One region of the Pseudoalteromonas sp. UBA6610 genome, then DNA from elsewhere that is predicted to be linked to it. Evidence: riboswitches for the same ligand, from Rfam matches in the RefSeq annotation. Region 1 holds a riboswitch; the other holds the start of a gene.
The links. Region 1 has a riboswitch for cobalamin ahead of B4F91_RS01945 (TonB-dependent receptor domain-containing protein). Riboswitches for the same ligand answer to the same signal wherever they lie in the genome.
Positions count from the first base shown of each region.

Region 1 (9,348 bases):
AGCTTGCACCTACAAAAAAGCGGCGCTCTGGGGTGTTGTAGTAATATACTTCACCGCTTATAAAGTCAGCTCTTGAGTCAACCACATTGTAATCTCTGTCAAATAGGTTCTCTACACGCAGCGACAGCTCAATATTATCGTTTACATGATAGTTACCCGCTAGGTTCCAAAGTGTATACGATCCTAGGCGCGTTACTGCCCCCTCGCGATCACTGCGGTATTGCATATCAATGCGAGCATCAAAATCACCAAATTGCTTTGCGAGCTCCCAATTAACAGTGCGCTTGGCAACATTGCTTAGCTCATCGCCGGTTTCTTTGTTTTCGGCACTTAAATATGCAAAATTAAAGTGGCTATCAAAACCTAAAATTTGCTGTGTAAGGCTAAACTCAACCCCTTCATAGCGAGCTTCGTTTATATTAGCTAACGCAAAGTTTTCATCGTAATCAATTTTATCTTCGATATCGTTTCTAAAAATTGCAAAATCGACTTGTGCACTGTCAAAATTAACATTTACACCAAGCTCGCGGTTTATTGACTTTTCAGGTTGGAGATCCGGATTACCAAAATTTGGGTAGTATAAATCGTTAAATGTTGGCGCTTTAAAACCTGTGCTTTGACTAATTCTAAATGTTGAATTTTCAGATAAATGATAACCAGCCGCCGCAGTATAGGTTGTTTCATCACCAAACTGTTCATCGTCGTCTTGGCGAAGAGTTAAATTGGCAAGCACAGTGTCGGTGTCGTAATAAGCCCCAACAAACACTGCTAATACATCGCGGCTATCCTCATCAAATGCTTGCGAGCTGTGCGATACATCATCGTTATACCAATTAACGCCGCCGCTAATATTAAGCGCATTTGTTAAGCGGTATTGGCCGCTGTAATCTACTTGCGAGCGCTTAGTAATAAATGTACTGGTTAATGGCCCGCCGGTAAAAAAGTCCACATATGTGCTGTCAGAATCATCGGTTGCAAAAGCAACATCTATAGCATGAGATTGGTTAGTGTAGTTTTTGCTCCACTGCGCCGACAGTTGATAGTTTTTAAAGTCCCCTCTTTCAACCGTGCTCGTAGCCGGGCTAAAGCTGCTATCGTAGTCCGCGTAGCCTTCGCTGTACTGGCCTAGTAGCTTAAAGTTACCGTAATGTGCATCTGCATAGTTTACTTTAAAGCCTACGTTTTTATTTTCATAGCTGTCGTCATCGGGCGCTATACCTTGTAATGCATCAAAACCATCGGTTTTTTCAAAGCCTGCATTAAATGCGCTAACCACTTCATCTGATTTTACTGAACCTGCAAGCTGATAGTTTTGATAAGCGTTAGAGCCAAATGTGGCATCAAGTGATACATTGCTCGCTTCACGCGTTATTATATTAATAACCCCAGCTAATGCATCTGAGCCATACACAGCTGCACGCGAGCCTTTTATGATCTCGATTCGCTCAATACTATTTAGCGGCACGTTACTTAATGCTTTTTGTCCTAGCGTGGCTGAGCCCGTGCGTACACCATCAATTAAAATTAACGTATCGCCAGAACCTGTACCACGTAAAGATACGCCCGACGTTTGGCCAAAACCACCATTAGGATTAATTTGAAAACCCACCTGTGTGCTTAGTAAGGTCGGTAAATCGCGTACATTGCTTGCATCTATTTCGGCGCGTTCAATTACATTAACGCTCGCTAATACATTATTTATTGATTGTTCAAATTTATTAGCGGTAACAGTGATTTTTTCAATTGGGCTTTGTGCAGCAGATACAGAAAAAGACAGCGCAGCCGAGATAGCAACGCCAAGAGTTGTTTTATTTAGCATGATGTTCCCTATCTTTGCCCACCGCAAAGATTTAAGTAAGTAAGATTACTTCAAGGCCGGTCTCCGGACTCAGTAAACACATAAATGCGTTAATACTTTACCGTTGCGGGGGCAGTGTTGGGATTGCTTTTGTCATAAAGGCGCACCAACTTCCCGATTATCTCGCTGTTAGTTTTAATACTTTAAACCCTGTATTTAGCAACCAGCAAGCACCTTGAAAATAGGCGGTTATTGTGAGCAGTTTGTTTACAAATGTCAACGGACGTCTATATAGCTAAAGGTTATATTATTTATTTTCAGTAAAGCTGGATCTTACGCCGTATGAACTTAAAAGCGCTGTGATTTTAGGTTTTATTTCAGACGAATTTAAAAGCTTATCCATTTGTTTTACCGTAATTTTACTGCGCGCAGGATTAACTAAAAAATGAGTATCGTATATAGCATCTGGGATATTACTCTTATAAAGCAGGTTCATATTAAAAATGTTGTTCTTTTTAAAGTATTGATAAGCTATGTTATTTAACACCCCAACATCGGCACGCTTTAATAGCAGCATTTTAACAACGTTAAACTCATCGATTGTTAAACTAACTTGGTGTTCATCACTTAAATATTGTGCATCGGTTATAAAATCAGCAAAACGATAGGAATACCCCAATACCCCCGCTTTTGTTAAAGCATGTAAGTCATCGAAATAGCTTTGCTTTTGGGCGTTTTGTGCCAGCGTATAGAACTCATTTTTAGCAATAACATAAAAGCTCGTTTCCTTTAAGGCACTTCTTGCTACCTCAGGCACCCATTGCATAGCCATTAAAAATAACATGTCGAATTCCCCCCATTCGACCCACTTTTTGAGCCTTTTTACAGGCAAAGAGTTAAGAGTAAATTTATATTCGCTTTGAGAGTCATTGAGTATTTTTACAAACTCAGGCGCTAACCCTTGCTCTTTTTCGGCATTAATAATAATTGGAAAGTAACCGTCCTCTACCAACACATCTACATTTATTGGCTTGGCAAAGCTAAACTTACTGCTCGCAATAATAATTATAAAAACAAGAAACTTAAGCATTTAAAGCCTTTAACAGTCGCTATTAAGTAATATTGATATTAAGAATAGCCTAATATACACAACTGCGTGATAAGCAGGTTTAATAATGCATTTAAATAACGTTAAAAGAGTATGGAATAACAGTGGACTAATTTTACACAGGTAAAAGGAGTTTAGGCTTGCAGGTAAATAAAGGCTGTAATTAGGGCGGGGTAAAATGTGTGGCTAATATATTTAATAACCACACACTTAAATTCTCACTTTAAAATACTAAAGACACTTAGCTTATTAATCGCGAAAGTTTTTAAACTGGAAAGGCTGACCTAAATCTGCAGTGCGAACGACTTGCATAGCGGCTTGTAAATCGTCACGCTTTTTACCCGTTACACGTACCTCTTCACCTTGAATAGCAGCTTGTACTTTTACTTTTGAGTCTTTAATGGCTTTAACTACTTTTTTAGCCATGTCTTTCTCAATGCCTTGCTTAAGTGCAACATTACGAAACACGTTTTTACCAGCACGAGTGATGTCTTGTAGTTCCAAGCTTGCTACGTCCATACCACGCTTAGAAATTTTACCTGCTAAAATATCAAACAATTGCATAACTTGTGAGTCAGCTTCAGCTTTTAGTTTAATTGTTTTGTCGTTTAGCTCAATTGATGCGTCAACACCTCTAAAGTCAAAGCGCGTTTCTAGCTCACGGTTGGCGTTATCTACTGCATTTTTAGCTTCGTTCATTTCTACTTCTGATACGATATCAAATGAAGGCATTGGGTTCTCCTAACTATTAAATCTAAATTTATGCGCCGATTATAACGCTAAAATTATAAATCTTTACATTTTTCTGCCAGTTGTTCAGGTGCGATACTAATTTAGTTTGATATACTGCAGCCTCTTTTTTAAGCGGTTTTAGGATTTATCGTGACAAGGCGTGTTTACCAAGCAGTTTTTTTGATTAGTATTGTGGTGTTTACCCTCTTATTTGCCAAAGAAATAAAAGGCGGCGTTACGAACTTATTTCCACATGTTGATAAAGTTGCCCACTTTGGGATATTTTTTATACTTGCCATCATTATGGATAAAGCCTTTAAGTTACCGCTGTACACGCAAGTACTCTTGCTTGCGGGCTACGGTGCAGCAATAGAAATAATGCAAGATGCGCTTCCCTACAGGCAGGCCTCGTTAGGTGATTTTGTTGCTGATTTTGCCGGTGCGGCCACGTACTTTTTACTAAGAACCATTTTTACTCCTCGAAAAAAGAACCCTTATGGCTAATATTCTTATTATTGGCGACGGCGCTATTGGTTTATTGCTAAGCCATTTTTTATCTAAAGCTCACACTGTTCATGTGTTAACACGCAAAGCCACTGCAAATACACGCTTTTATTGCAAAGCAAAACAGCCTTCGCAAAAAATTAATGCACGATTCATTACACTTAAGCAAATTAATGAACAGCCCGCGTTTGATATTGTTATTTTTGCAGTAAAGGCTTTTCAGGTGCAATCGGCCTTTACGCAAATTAAACCCTTTTTATCGCCAAGTAGTGTACTTATTGTATCGCACAACGGTATGGGTAATGTTGAAACACTCAATGAGCAACTCGATAAGCAACAAGCGTTGTACTTTTTAACCACCAGCATGGCTGGCTTTAAAACAAACGACTTTATAGTACAGCACACCGGTGAAGGTAAAAGCGTATTAGGTGCCTGCAACCCTTGCGCGCACAGCTATCGCCAAGCAATGTGTGAGCAATTGCAAAACGTGCCGCAGCTAAGCTACAGTACTAATATTGAGCAGCTACGTTTTGAAAAACTATTAGTAAATATTGCCATTAACCCATTAAGCGCACTGTATGATATTAAAAATGGTCAGTTACGTGCCCCTTATTTTAATAGCATTATCTTTAATTTATTAACTGAGGCATGCCAAATAGCCCATGCTTTAAAGCTTGATATTAAGCTGGCCGATGCGCTTAACAACGCTTACAACGTAATGATGCTAACCGCTGAAAACTACTCTTCAATGCATCAAGACGTAGCGCATAACCGACAAACCGAAATAGACGCCATTTGTGGCTATATTAGCCAACAAGGTAAGCGATTAAATATCAGTACCCCGCTAAACGATGCTCTACTTGCTAAAATTAAGGCAAAAAAAAGCGTGGTATAAACCACGCTCTAAATTACGGTTAGCCTTTACGGGCGGTAAACTTTTACACCCGTAAAGCCTGCTTCATGAAGAATAAGTGCCTGTAACTGGCTCATAACCCCTCTTTCACAATACAGGTAGTAATCCTTATCTTTTGGCAGATCACCAAATTTAGTCGCTAAGCGGAAAAACGGTAAATGCACTACATCTATACCGTCAATCTCAAGCGGCGCTGCATCCTCTTCCTCTGGTGAGCGAATATCAACAACCACTGCACCCGCTGGTAAATCAACTACCGACTCAGCTTCTTTAAGTTCTTGCTTAGCTTCTACGTCTATATCACGCACATCCATAATACGAGCGTTTTCAACAACAGTATTAAGCACATCAAAGTCGAACTTTTCTTCTTCGGCTTTAATAACGTCAAGTTTAGCTTTAACCGTTGGCTTTTTAGATATTACGCCACAGTACTCAGGCATGGTTTCGGCCATTTCTGCGGTGCCAATTTTACGGGCAATATTAATAATTTCTTGTTTGTCGTGCTGAATAAGTGGGCGCAAAATCAGGGTTTCTGTTACGCGGTCAATCACACTTAAATTAGCTAAGGTTTGGCTAGAAACCTGACCTATACTCTCACCAGTTACCAAGGCTTGAATATTTAATTTTTCGGCTACTTTGCTGCCAGCACGCATCATCATGCGTTTTAGCACAACACCCATTTGGCTGTTTTCAACGTTCTCTAAAATTTCGGCTACAACCGGTTCAAAATCAACCGTGATAAATTTAACTTTATGAGTAGAGCTAAATTTTTTCCATAAGTAGTAGCTGGCTTGTTTAACACCAATTTCGTGTGCTGCGCCACCTAAATTAAAGAATAAAAAGTGCGTGCGAGCGCCTTTACGGATCATCTGGTAACTTGCTACACCTGAGTCAAAGCCGCCTGACATTAATGAAAGCACGTCTTCTTGTGTTGGCAGTGGAAAGCCTGCCATACCTAGGTGAGTTTGCGTAACTATGTAGGCTTTATCGTCCTTTACTTCTAAGCGAATAGTTACTTCTGGGCGGCTTAACTTAACGCGAGCGCCTTCAACGTGCTGGTTTAAACCACCACCCACGTAACGCTCTAAATCCGTAGAAGTAAAGTCGTGTTGACCAATACGCTTTGCGCGTACACAAAACGTTTTACCAACGATGGTATGCCCTACTAGGTCTATGGTTTTTTTATAGATATCGTCAAGCGTTGTGAAGTCAGTTTCGGTCACTTCAATAAATTGCACAATACCAGGAATGCGCTGCAAGCTATCGATAAAGTCTAGGCGTGTTTGTGCATCATCAAGCTTAGTTACAACAGAAATATTATCCCAGTTGTTTCTTACTTGTACTTTTTCGTCAACACGGCGCAATACAATTTTAATGTTATTTTCTAACACTTTAGTAAAGCGTTTACGTACCGAACGGCTTTTAATGGCAATTTCAGGATGTAGTTTGACGATAAATTTAAGCATAGTTCACTCTTAGACTGCGGGAATTCGCGCTCCCAGGCATTGGGCGCGCGATTATAGCAAAAATTTTTGCGTCTAGGAACTAACCAACTAACAGCAGTTAGGCAAGAGCTGGCGCTTGCTCTGCAAGTTGGGTGTATTTTTCACGTAACTGATTCATTTTAAGTATGCTTTTTTCGGTGCTATAAGCCCTAAATAATGCTAATACTTTTAAAATGCCATGATAAATATCTTGCTCGGCTAAATTACCACTGAGCCTACGCGCTTTAATATACGGAGTCCAAAAACTAACGGTTAGTTTAAGAGTATGGGCAAGTTCGAGCGCATCTTGCTCTTCTATGGCAATCATTTCGTTATCGCGAAGGCCTAAAATAACTTGGCGAACCTGCTCTAATAAAGTTGACTGAAAACCAATGTAGGCTTGCTTTAAACTTTCATCCCTTGAGAGGATGTCGCCTAAGTTGTCGTAAAAAAAATGATAGCGCCACATTAGCTCAAATAATGAATCTAAATAAGCAGTTAAATGATCAAACGCATCATCGTTTGCTTCAATAGGTTTAAAATGAGTATGTAAATGCTCGCTGTAAAGCGCAAAAATATGACGGATAATGTCTTCTTTATTTTTAAAATGATAGTAAAGATTACCCGGGCTCATCCCTAAATGTGATGCAATATGATTGGTTGATATTGCACGCTCACCATGTTCATTAAATAACGAAATACTGGTGTGTATTATTTTATCCTTAGTATTCATATGCGACGACTCAAATTAACTTATAAACTACATTACACTAAATATCAGCCTTGCAGTATAAACAAATCGGGCTGGTTTAAATACCATCATAATTTACTATTTTAAAAACGAAGTCTGATTATGCTCCACGCAGACATTTGCAATAATGTAGTGCTGTTAGCTAACGCAAAGCCTAAGCAGCGTAATTACACTTTAAAAAATGGTAACTCATTTAAAGCACTTTTACTGATTAAATATCAAACATAAAAGCTCAACCTGATCTCCTAGGCTGATTTGTAGAACAAACACTGATAGACTACTTAAAAAATAATAGTTAGTGAAATCTATGAACGTTACGGCAATCTATCCTGGTACATTCGACCCGTTAACCAACGGCCACACCGACCTAATTCAGCGCGCAGCTAAAATGTTTAGCACGGTTATTGTTGCTATTGCTCATAACCCTTCTAAAAAGCCGTGCTTTAGCCTCGATGAGCGAGTTGATTTAGCCAACACTATTTTAGGGCATTTGAGTAATGTAAAAGTGATTGGCTTTTCAGGCTTACTAGCCGATTTGGCTTTTGATCATAAAGCTGATGTGCTTATTCGCGGTATTAGAGCGGTATCTGATTTTGATTACGAATTTCAGCTCGCAAATATGAACCGCCGCCTAAATCCAGATTTAGAAAGCGTGTTTTTAACACCTTCTGAGCGCAACTCGTTTATATCATCAACCTTGGTAAAAGAAGTTGCGCGCCATAATGGCGATGTGAGCGAATTTGTAAGCCCACTTGTAGTGGATGCTTTAAAACAAAAGTTAGGCTGCGACGCAAGCTAAAAAAAACACAATTAGCGCACTTTGGTGCGCTAATATACCTAACTACTTTTTAGCCATAACTTGTAATTCATTGCGGTTAAATAAAGCGCGTTTAAGCTTTACCAAGCCTAAAATATCTTTGTTTATAATTAATACTATTGCCATTATTAAGTCACTCGAAAACTGGCCAACCCCGTAGACCCCCCATAACCACCAATAGTCATAACTAACCAACACCACATAATCGTAATGCATAGCCATGTGTAATGTTGCATTAAACGTTAAACCACAAAGAAGATAATAATAGGCTGTGGCGTTAGCATGTTTATAATTATAGGAGAGGCAAGCAAGCGTGAAAATGGTAAGTAAATCTGCAATTACTAAATCTAAATATATTGAGCCTGTAAGGATAAATGATGCTTTGAACATAAATAGGCTGAGCGTATAAGAGAGCATTATCACCAAAGAAATGTACATAATATGCTTATTGCGGCAGTTTATTGTACAAGCAAAATTATAAAGAAATGGAACTACAAAAGCCCATGTAATAAAAATACTTAGGTAGTCATTTACTGTGCTCAATGCCATAAATACATGTTGGAGCATTAATAAGCACCCATTTTTTTAACGAGATATTTTTTGACTTTTATTAACCCTAAAATATCTTTATTTATAAATAAAACCAATGCCATTACTAAGTCACTTGTAAGCTGCCCAATACCATAAAGCCCCCAAAACCACCAATACTCTATATTCCCAACAACGATACTATCGTAATGCATACCGTAAAATACAAACGCATTAAAACTAAGCCCCACGATTAAATAATAAAAAGCGATCGGTTTAGCTTTCGATAAAAAAATCATCCATATCATCAAAGCGATTATGGTAACTGCATCAAATAAAAACAGTTTTAAGTGAGGTGTGGCTGTTTGCGGGTCCATAACCATACTTGATGTATATGAAGCCATCATAATAAATGATATTTGGGCTAAACTTTTATCTGACTTATTTATGCTTGTAGATAAGCAATATAAAAATGCAAAAACAAACAGCCATGTAATTAAAATGGTTATGTAATCATAAAGATCAGCCATCGCCCATAACAGGTTATGCATATCGGAAACGCTTCAACTTTGTAGTTAAATAATTACTTAGCTTTACTAAACCTAAAATATCTTTATTTAAAAGGCTTACTGTAATCATTAGTAAATCGCTAAAATTAACACCTACAAAGTAAATATCCCAAAACCACCAGTACTCATAGTGATGCATAATAT
Region 1 covers NZ_DJHW01000017.1:52,457-61,804, forward strand. The annotation lists gene B4F91_RS01945 (TonB-dependent receptor domain-containing protein) at 1-1,819, opposite strand, end outside; cobalamin riboswitch at 1,869-2,038, opposite strand; gene B4F91_RS01950 (ABC transporter substrate-binding protein) at 2,106-2,888, opposite strand; gene B4F91_RS01955 (YajQ family cyclic di-GMP-binding protein) at 3,156-3,638, opposite strand; gene B4F91_RS01960 (VanZ family protein) at 3,789-4,142, shown strand; gene B4F91_RS01965 (ketopantoate reductase family protein) at 4,135-5,037, shown strand; gene thiI (tRNA uracil 4-sulfurtransferase ThiI) at 5,064-6,521, opposite strand; gene B4F91_RS01975 (TetR/AcrR family transcriptional regulator) at 6,619-7,272, opposite strand; gene coaD (pantetheine-phosphate adenylyltransferase) at 7,598-8,089, shown strand; gene B4F91_RS01985 (hypothetical protein) at 8,132-8,674, opposite strand; gene B4F91_RS01990 (hypothetical protein) at 8,674-9,186, opposite strand; gene B4F91_RS01995 (hypothetical protein) at 9,179-9,348, opposite strand, start outside.

Region 2 (9,348 bases), on a different contig from region 1:
TCGAAGCCCTAATTTTACTGCCGGTTGCATTAATTTACTGGTGGGTAATGGCACCAACGCCTACTTCCGATTTAGCCCTAAACGATTGGCATACCAATGCGCTGTTAATTAGTGCCGGTATTATTACTACGTTGCCGCTGCTTTGCTTTACCGGAGCGGCCAAGCGTTTGCAGTACACAACATTGGGCTTTTTTCAGTACATAGGGCCAAGTTTAATGTTTATGCTTGCTGTGGTGTTTTACGATGAAGTATTTGATGCAGAGCGGGTGATTACGTTTGCCTGTATTTGGAGTGCGCTGGCTATATTTACCTGGGACTCTTATCATCAATCGCGTAAGCGTAAAAAAGCGGCTGTAACCGCCGCCGAAGTTTAATACCTATGCGCAATAATAGTTTAAGCAAGTTGCTATAAAGCAGCGTTAAGGTTTAGCTTATTACTTTATTACGGCCGGTTTCTTTTGCATCATACAGCTTTAAATCGGCCTGTTTAAGTAACTCATCTATTTGGTAAATAGGGCCGCTTGCAAAACCAATAGAAATTGTAAATTTAATTTTTTCTTGGCTAAACTCTTGGCTATTAAGCTCTATAAATTGCCTAAATCCTTCAAGGCGTTTTAGCGCTTGCGCTGTGGTTGCATCAGTAAAGTAAACGGCAAATTCTTCACCGCCTAAGCGAGCGACTAGCTGCTTTTCAAAGTACTTTTTAAAACACACCGCCAACCCTTTGAGAACCTCATCGCCTGAATCGTGACCGTATGTATCGTTAATCGATTTAAAATGGTCTATATCAAGCATGGCGAGCGCACCATCTTGATTCGATTTTTTTAAATACTTGAGAGACTTACTCGACTCTTCAAAAAAGTAGCGACGATTAGGCAGGTTTGTTAAGTAGTCGGTATTTGCTTGGCGTTTAATTGTTGCTATTTGCTCAAGCATGTCGACGTTTTGACTTAGTCGGCAGTAAAACTCTTCGCTGTTAAAGGGTTTATGAAGGTAGTCGTTGGCACCATTTTTTAAAAATAGGCTCGATAATGCTGACGAGTCAGCACCTGAAATACCGATAATGGCTTTTTCATCATTACTGTAAAGCCGGCGAATTTCGGCGCATAGCTCATCACCATTCATGTTTGGCATTTCGTTATCGGTAATAATAACAGACACGTCTTTTTGGCTTTCAAGTACCTCTAGCGCGTCTTTGCCGTCCTTTGCTTCGAGTATTTGATACTTATGGCGCTTTAGTAAACTGCAAATGTATCTACGGGTAGAGGTTGAGTCGTCGACGACCAACACTTTTACGTTCTCGTTACGTGGTAAACGGCTTAGTTGTTTTTCTAGGTATTGGTAAGCCTGTTTGTTTTCTTTGATTATGTAATCAATTATTGGGTATTTTTCTACCGTGTCGCGAGTTTGTTTATCTATATTGCCTGTCATTACTATGGTGGGAATGTCGGCATTAATAGTATACGGAATCGCCTCACCGGCAGGAGCATCGGGAAGGATAAAATCAACAACAGCGCAAAAGTAGCTATTGTGTTTTATTAGCTCTTTTGTTGCCGCTAAAGACTCGGCTATATCTACTTCGTAACCTGCTTTAAGCGCGATATGCTTTTGCACACGCGCTATAGTAGGCGTATCTTCAACTATGAGTATTTTTCGCGTCACGTAACAACCTTGTTTGATATTTTGCAAAAGTATTTGCTTATACAAGTTGTAACTGTTAAAACGCAAAAAAGCAAATATCTTAGAGGCTTATACGCTATCTGATTCGCTATAATCGTCTTGGCTTATTGGTACCGGCCCTGACATTTTTGAACGGCCAAAAAGAGTATGAAACTTGGTTTTACAGGTTGTTAGTTTTAAATATTTAACCCAGGCTTTTTCGATTGGGTTTGTAGGTTCTTTACTGCCACAAACTACGTCAACAAATTGCTCTTGTATCGTATTTTGGGGTGCTAAAGTTTTATTATAAAGCCCTTTTAGTACAACGCCGTGTTGTTCTAATATGCTGGCTTCTAATAAGGTGAAGTTTCCGCTGCGGCTAAACCCGCGAGGAAAGTTTTGATCATCATAAAATTGACGTTGGCTAACAAACGCTTGGCGAAGTAGTGAAATATCGTTGCTCATAACTGTATCCTCATACCCTGTTTATTGCTGGAGTATGATGCAAGTTTGACAATTTATTAAACAAGTTATTTTTATCGTGAGGATAAAAAATTGGATATAGATTTATTAAAAACATTTGTAGAGGTTGTGCGCACGCGTCACTTTGGTAAAGCGGCTGAAAACCTGTATATCACTCAATCGGCAGTAAGCTTTCGAATTCGCCAATTAGAACAGGGGTTGGGTGTAAACTTGTTTATTCGCCAGCGTAACAATATTCAATTAACGGCGCCAGGAGAGCGATTGCTTCCGCACGCTAAAATGATCATCACTGGCATGCAGCGTGCCAAAGTCGATGTGGCACTTGCCGATAACATGCACAAGCAAATAAGTTTAGCGGGTACACCTAATATATGGGATGCGTTTTTACAATTTGGCATTACTAATATTGTGTCGGCTATGCCTGGGGTCTCGTTGGTCGCAGAGGTTAAAGCCCAACAAGAAAGCACGCGGTTATTATTAGAACGTACGCTTGATTTAGCCATTTTATTTGACCCCCCTAAAGTAGACGAGCTTGTGGTAGAGCGAATTTGCGAGCTGCCAATTATTCCGGTTAGTGGCTATGACACGGCCACTAACGAGAACTTTTTTGATAACCAATATGTATATGTTGATTGGGGTACTACGTTTTCACTATGGCATGCGCGCCAATTTACCGGTAAAACGCCGCCTTATTTTAGAACCAGTACGGGGCGTATTGCACTTGATTTAATTCTTCAGTGTGGCGGCAGTGCGTTTATCCCCGAGGTACTTGTTGAATCTCACCTAGAAAAGGGTGAGCTGTTTCATGTAAAAGACGTAGAACATACTTCGCGTGATATTTTTGTGGCCTACCACAGAGACAACGAACAAAAAGAGCTAATAGAAACCCTGATTAACTTATTACCTAAAATAAATGCTTATCAGCCTGTTGATGAACACTAAATACCGACTATGATTTTTAATGAGGTTGAATAGGTACAATTTTGTTTATTAAATATTCATGTCGGTTTGTTTTCAGAATTTAGACACTTTTATTAAAATAAAAAGACAAAAATGTTTCCTTTGTAATATATCTGTCATTTAACGGTGACAAACTGCAGCTGTTTTAAAAATTAGTCTTGTGATTATCGAGGAAATAACATGAATTTTGTAAAATCGAGCTTATGTGTTGCACTAGTAAGTGGTTTATCTTTTAGCGCGTTTGCAGACGTTGATGTATACGGTAAAGCGAATGTTACTGTGCAATCGTCTGATGATGGCGAAGGGTCTTTCACTGAAATTAAAAGTAATGCATCTCGCTTTGGACTAAAAGGGTCTGAAAAGATTACTGATGGATTAGAAGCGGTTTATAAGTTTGAGTTTCAAGTTGATGTATCTGATGCTGACTCTAAAGGTGATAACGACGACAATATTTCTGCACGTAACCAGTATGTAGGTTTAAAAGGTGCATATGGTCAAGTTGTTGTGGGTCGTAACGATACAGCGCTTAAACAATCGCAAGGTAAGTTAGATTTATTTAATGACCTTGAAGGCGATATTAAAAATGTCTTTAAAGGTGAAAACCGCCTAGGTGATTCAATCACTTATACATCTAAAAGCTACGAAGGCTTTAAAGTACTTGCTACATTTGTTGCCGAAGATGACGTAGATGCAGATAACGGCTATTCAATGGCGGTTACCTACGGTGACTCTGCACTTAAAAAGAGTGCGGTATACGCCTCGGTTGCAGCCGATAGCGAAGTAAATGGCTACGATGTAGTGCGTGCGTCAATTCAAGGTAAAGTAGAGAGCTTTAAATTAGGCGCTATGTATCAAACTCAAGAAAAAGTAGACGGTAGCGCAGAAGCTGACGGCTATTTATTAAACGCAGCCTACAGCATGGGCAAAAACACGTTTAAAGTGCAATACCAAGCAATGGACTTTGATGACAGCGACGACAAAACGGCAGTTTCTGTAGGTGTTGATCATAAGTTTAATAAAAACATTAAAGTATTTGGTTTTTACTCAAGCTTTGATATGGACAACAATGTTGACCAAGACTACGTTGGCCTAGGTATGGAATACAAGTTTTAAGCGTTGCTTAAACACTCCCTTTATTAACCGCGCTCTAATGAGCGCGGTTTTTTTTGCTTTAAATTATTTACTTACCCGCCCATAATAGACCCTCATTTGGAATGGGGTGAAATTCCTCAACTATTCCCGTAACTGTAATTAGCACCACGCTTTAAGTCAGATACAAATGAGACATATCAATCAGCATGAGAAGTTCTAGATTGGTATACTTTTTTAACGAGCGGGTAAACTCATTTTTATTGATGCACTAGTCTTTTAGCTGTGTGTTAGTGAGTGCACGCTTTCCAAGGACTCACTTTTGCAAACTACATTAGCGCCAAATACACCCTTATTAAACGTTCAAAATGTGTCGTGGGAAGTCGATGATCACGCCATTTTAAACAATATTAATTTACACATAGCTAAGGGTAAGTTTATTGGGTTAATTGGCCCAAATGGGGCGGGTAAGTCGAGCTTACTGCGCTGTTTGTATCGCTTTAATAAACCGACCGCTGGTAACGTTACCTTTAATCAGCAGGATATTTGGCAGCTTAAAAGTGAAGACTACGCAAAATATGTTGCTGTAGTTCTACAAGAAACGCCTGCGCAATTTAACCTAACATTATTTGATGTGGTTGCCCTTGGGCTTACACCTCATAAATCATTATTTAGCGCCACCACCCACAGCGACAAACAAAAAATTACACAGGCAATAAAAACCGTAGGGCTTGAGCAACAGTGTAAGCAAAATTTTGAATCGCTTTCGGGGGGCGAAAAGCAACGTGCATTGATTGCCCGCGCTATAGTGCAGCAACCGCAATTACTCATCATGGATGAGCCAACCAGCCATTTAGATGTTAAATACCAAATACAAGTGATGGAACTGGCAAAATCGCTAGGGGTTACTGTGTTTGCCTCATTTCATGATTTAAATTTAGCAGCCGCTATGTGCGATGAGCTGGTGGTTATTAATAAAGGTAAAATAACACATACAGGCTCGCCTGCGCAGGTACTTAGTGAGGACATGCTAGCGGATGTTTTTGGGGTATGTGCGCGCGTAACTCGCCACCCACAGCGCACAGAAAATGATCAAACTATTCCTCATATCACTTACTTTTATGGCTATTAATTAAATGGATATAACAAAAATAAACCAGTGGACAATATTTATAGCAGCCGTGTTAATTGCACTGGGCAGCCTTTTTAACGCACTGAGTTTTGGCGCCGCAGATACGCCGTTAAGTGATGTGCTCACAGGGGTTTTATCAGCAGGGGAGGGCTCCTTTAACGCGCGTATTATTTATGAGCTTAGGTTACCTCGTACCTTACTTGCCTTTATGGCGGGCGCAGGTTTGGCTATTGCAGGGCTTATTTTACAAACGGTTACCCGTAACCCGCTCGCTGATCCGTATTTATTTGGCATATCGTCAGGCGCGTCGTTTGGGGTCGTACTGCTTATGGCTGTTGCGGGTATTAGTGCAGGGTTTATGTTATCGGCTGCTGCCTTATTAGGGAGCTTTTTAGCAATGGGCTTATTGATACTTATTGCTGGGCGGCAAAAAAGGTCGCAAGTAGAGTCAATGTTGCTAGCGGGGGTGGCACTGTCGTTTTTATTTAGCGCATTTACAAGTTTATTGCTGTATTGGAGTGACCCGCAAGCAGTGGCTGGTATTTTATTTTGGACGTTAGGCAGCTTTGCCCGCGCACAATGGGCCACGTTATGGTTGCCATGCGTGGTTATAGTGGTGTGTATTAGCTTTATGCTGAGCTTTAAAAGGCAGTTAAATGCGCTGCTTCTTGGCGATGAAAGCGCGATAACGCTTGGGGTCCGTGTGCACCGTTTTAGAATTTTAATGTTGGTATTGAGCTCGTTAATAACGGCCGTGCTGGTGGCCCTATGTGGCGGTATTGGTTTTGTAGGTTTAATGGTGCCGCACATAGTGCGCTTTTTTATATCTCAGGGCAGTACTGCTGGCTTACTAATTACTAGCTTAGTGGGCGGCACGTTTATGGTGTGGGTCGATGTGCTTTCGCGCTCATTACTTAAAAACCAAGAGCTCCCTGTAGGGGTAATTACAGCAGCTATGGGTAGCGTATTTTTTTTAAGCTTACTCTTTTTTAGAAAAGCAAAGGCATAGTGCTGATGAAAACCTTAATGATTCAAGGCACTACGTCAGATGCCGGAAAAAGCACCTTAGTCGCTGCGCTTTGTAGAGTGTTTGCAAAGCAAGGTGTAAAGGTCGCGCCTTTTAAACCGCAAAATATGGCGCTTAATAGCGCGGTTACAAAAGAGGGGGGCGAAATAGGCCGTGCGCAAGCTTTGCAAGCTATAGCCGCTAAAGTAGAGCCTCAAAACGACTTTAACCCCATATTGCTCAAACCCAATAGTGATACGGGGGCACAAGTCATTATACATGGAAAAGCCATTAGTAATATGGAGGCAGGGGCTTATCATAACTATAAACAGGTTGCGATGGATGCAGTGCTTGCCTCGCATAAACGCCTAGCAAAGCAGTTCGATTTATTATTGGTTGAGGGCGCAGGCAGCCCCGCAGAAATAAACCTACGCGAGAACGACATTGCCAATATGGGTTACGCAGAAGCGGTAGATTGCCCTGTCATTATTATTGCCGATATAGACAAAGGCGGTGTGTTTGCGCATTTAGTGGGCACACTTGCGCTATTAAGCGAATCCGAGCAAGCGCGCGTAAAAGGCTTTGTTATAAACCGCTTTAGAGGCGATATAAGCTTGCTACAAAGTGGGCTAGATTGGCTTGAGCGCTACACAAAAAAACCAGTGCTTGGAGTGCTGCCTTATTTGCATGATTTAGCACTTGATGCCGAAGATGCTGTAGCAATAGATAACACGGTGACGACTGCCACCATTAATATAGCCGTGCTTTTATTGCCGCATATTAGTAACCATACCGATTTTGATGCATTGCGGCTGCACCCAAATATTAATATAAATTATGTACGCCACACACACGCGATCCCACCGGTTGATCTGATTATTATTCCTGGCAGTAAAAACGTGCTGGGTGATTTAAGTTTTGTAAAAAATGAAGGCTGGGATACACAAATAAAGCGCCACTTACGCTATGGTGGCAAAGTATTGGGTATCTGTGGTGGTATGCAAATGTTGGGAAATGGCATTGCTGATCCGATGGGGGTTGAATCGTCATTAAAACGTGTTAAAGGCCTTGCATTAAGTGACTTTGATACCACTCTAAGCACCCAAAAAGTACTCACTAAAGTAACGGCGGCTATGCAGTTAAATGATTTGCAAACACCGTGTAGCGGCTACGAAATTCATGCCGGCATTAGTGAAGGCGCAGCACTTAATAAGCCATTTTTAACCTTTAATGCGCACCCTCATGGGTTTGAAAACGATGGCTTTATTAGTGACGACAATGCCATTGCTGGTACTTATTTACATGGCTTGTTTGATGAACCCGCTGCCACACTGCAAATTTTAAAGTGGGTAAAAAGCGATGCAACTATACAACCTGTGAGTATTGTAGCGCACCGCGAGCAACAACTAGAGCGCTTGGCCACTATGTGCGAGGCGCATTTGAACATACAACACATTATATCGATTTATGAAGGAGATAATAATGACGGATACAAATAACGATAAGCACCAGCAGCGCCAACAAAAAGTAAAAGAGCAGGTAGATGCACGCGTGGCTGCTGCGCAAGATGTTAAAGGGATATTTCAGGTAATTACGGGGAATGGTAAAGGTAAATCCACCTCAGGCTTTGGTGTGGTTGCTCGCTGCGTAGGGCATGGTAAAAAAGCCGCTGTTTGTCAGTTTATTAAAGGCACATGGGAGTGTGGAGAGCGTAACTTATTACAAGGCGCAGGGGTTGAATTTGCCGTTATGAATACCGGTTTTACATGGGATACGCAAAACAAAGAAGCCGACACCGCAGCCGCGCAAGCAACGTGGCAAGAGTCAAAGCGTATGCTTGCAGATAGCAGTATTGATTTAGTATTACTAGATGAGCTTACCTACATGGTGACTTACGGTTATATTGATTTAGATGAGGTAGTAAACGCGCTAAATAATCGCCCTCCCATGCAATCGGTTATTATTACAGGTCGCGCAGCGCACCGCACGTTAACAGACCTTGCCGATACTGTAAGCGAAGTGCGCAATGTTAAACACGCCTTCGACTCGGGTATAAAAGCACTAGAAGGGTTTGATTACTAATGTATAAAGCGTTTTTTATTGCACTACTGTTATTGTGTTCTGGGGGCAGTGCCGTGGCCAGTGATACAGCTGCGCCAGATAAACTGCGCGTTGTAGCACTTGCACCGCATATAGTAGAAAACCTATTTGCTATAGGTGCGGGAAGTAATATTGTTGGCACTGTTGATTACGCTGATTACCCAAATGAAGCTAAAAGTATTGAACGCATTGGTGGTTACTATGGTATTTCTCTTGAAAAATTATTAGCGCTAAAACCCGATTTAGTGATTGGTTGGAAAAGCGGTAATCAAAGTGAAGATTTAGAACAAATTAAACGCCTTGGTATAAAAATACATTTAAGTGATCCCAAAAAAATAGAAGAAGTTGCAAACGAGCTGATTGCTTTTGGAAAATTTACAGGGCGTATTGAGCAAAGCAAGCAAGTAGCAAACGCATTTATTACTAAGCTCAAAAAAATTAAAAAGCAGCAGCAAAGCAAAAAAATATTAACTGGTTTTTATCAATTATGGCCAGAGCCAATGATGACGGTAAGTGAAAACACATGGATAAACCAGCTTATAGAAACATGTCATGTAAGCAATGTATTTGCACACAGCCCAACCGACTACCCGCAAATAAGTATTGAAAACGTGGTGATTAAAAAACCACAGATTATTATTATTCCTGATGAACAAGCCGATAAGCCACAACCTAAAATTAATTGGCAAAAATGGCCAGAAGTCCCCGCTGTAAAACATGATCAATTTATACGTGTAAATGCCGATTTATTACATCGTTTTACGCCGCGCATGCTAGATGGACTGGCAAATATGTGTGATAAAATAGACGCATCACGCAAACAAATTAAGAGTATACAATGAGCGATTGGCCAGCCTTTTTAGAATATGAATTACAGCAACCTTATATGCAGCAAACATTAGATCATGTAGCAAAACGC
Region 2 covers NZ_DJHW01000064.1:5,673-15,020, reverse strand. The annotation lists gene rarD (EamA family transporter RarD) at 1-374, shown strand, start outside; gene B4F91_RS08715 (response regulator) at 427-1,662, opposite strand; gene B4F91_RS08710 (DUF413 domain-containing protein) at 1,750-2,124, opposite strand; gene B4F91_RS08705 (LysR family transcriptional regulator) at 2,215-3,084, shown strand; gene B4F91_RS08700 (porin) at 3,283-4,215, shown strand; cobalamin riboswitch at 4,314-4,445, shown strand; gene B4F91_RS08695 (ABC transporter ATP-binding protein) at 4,514-5,323, shown strand; gene B4F91_RS08690 (FecCD family ABC transporter permease) at 5,328-6,332, shown strand; gene B4F91_RS08685 (cobyric acid synthase) at 6,338-7,828, shown strand; gene cobO (cob(I)yrinic acid a,c-diamide adenosyltransferase) at 7,812-8,411, shown strand; gene B4F91_RS08675 (cobalamin-binding protein) at 8,411-9,271, shown strand; gene ung (uracil-DNA glycosylase) at 9,268-9,348, shown strand, end outside.
Region 2: another riboswitch for cobalamin. It lies ahead of B4F91_RS08695 (ABC transporter ATP-binding protein); the one in region 1 lies ahead of B4F91_RS01945 (TonB-dependent receptor domain-containing protein).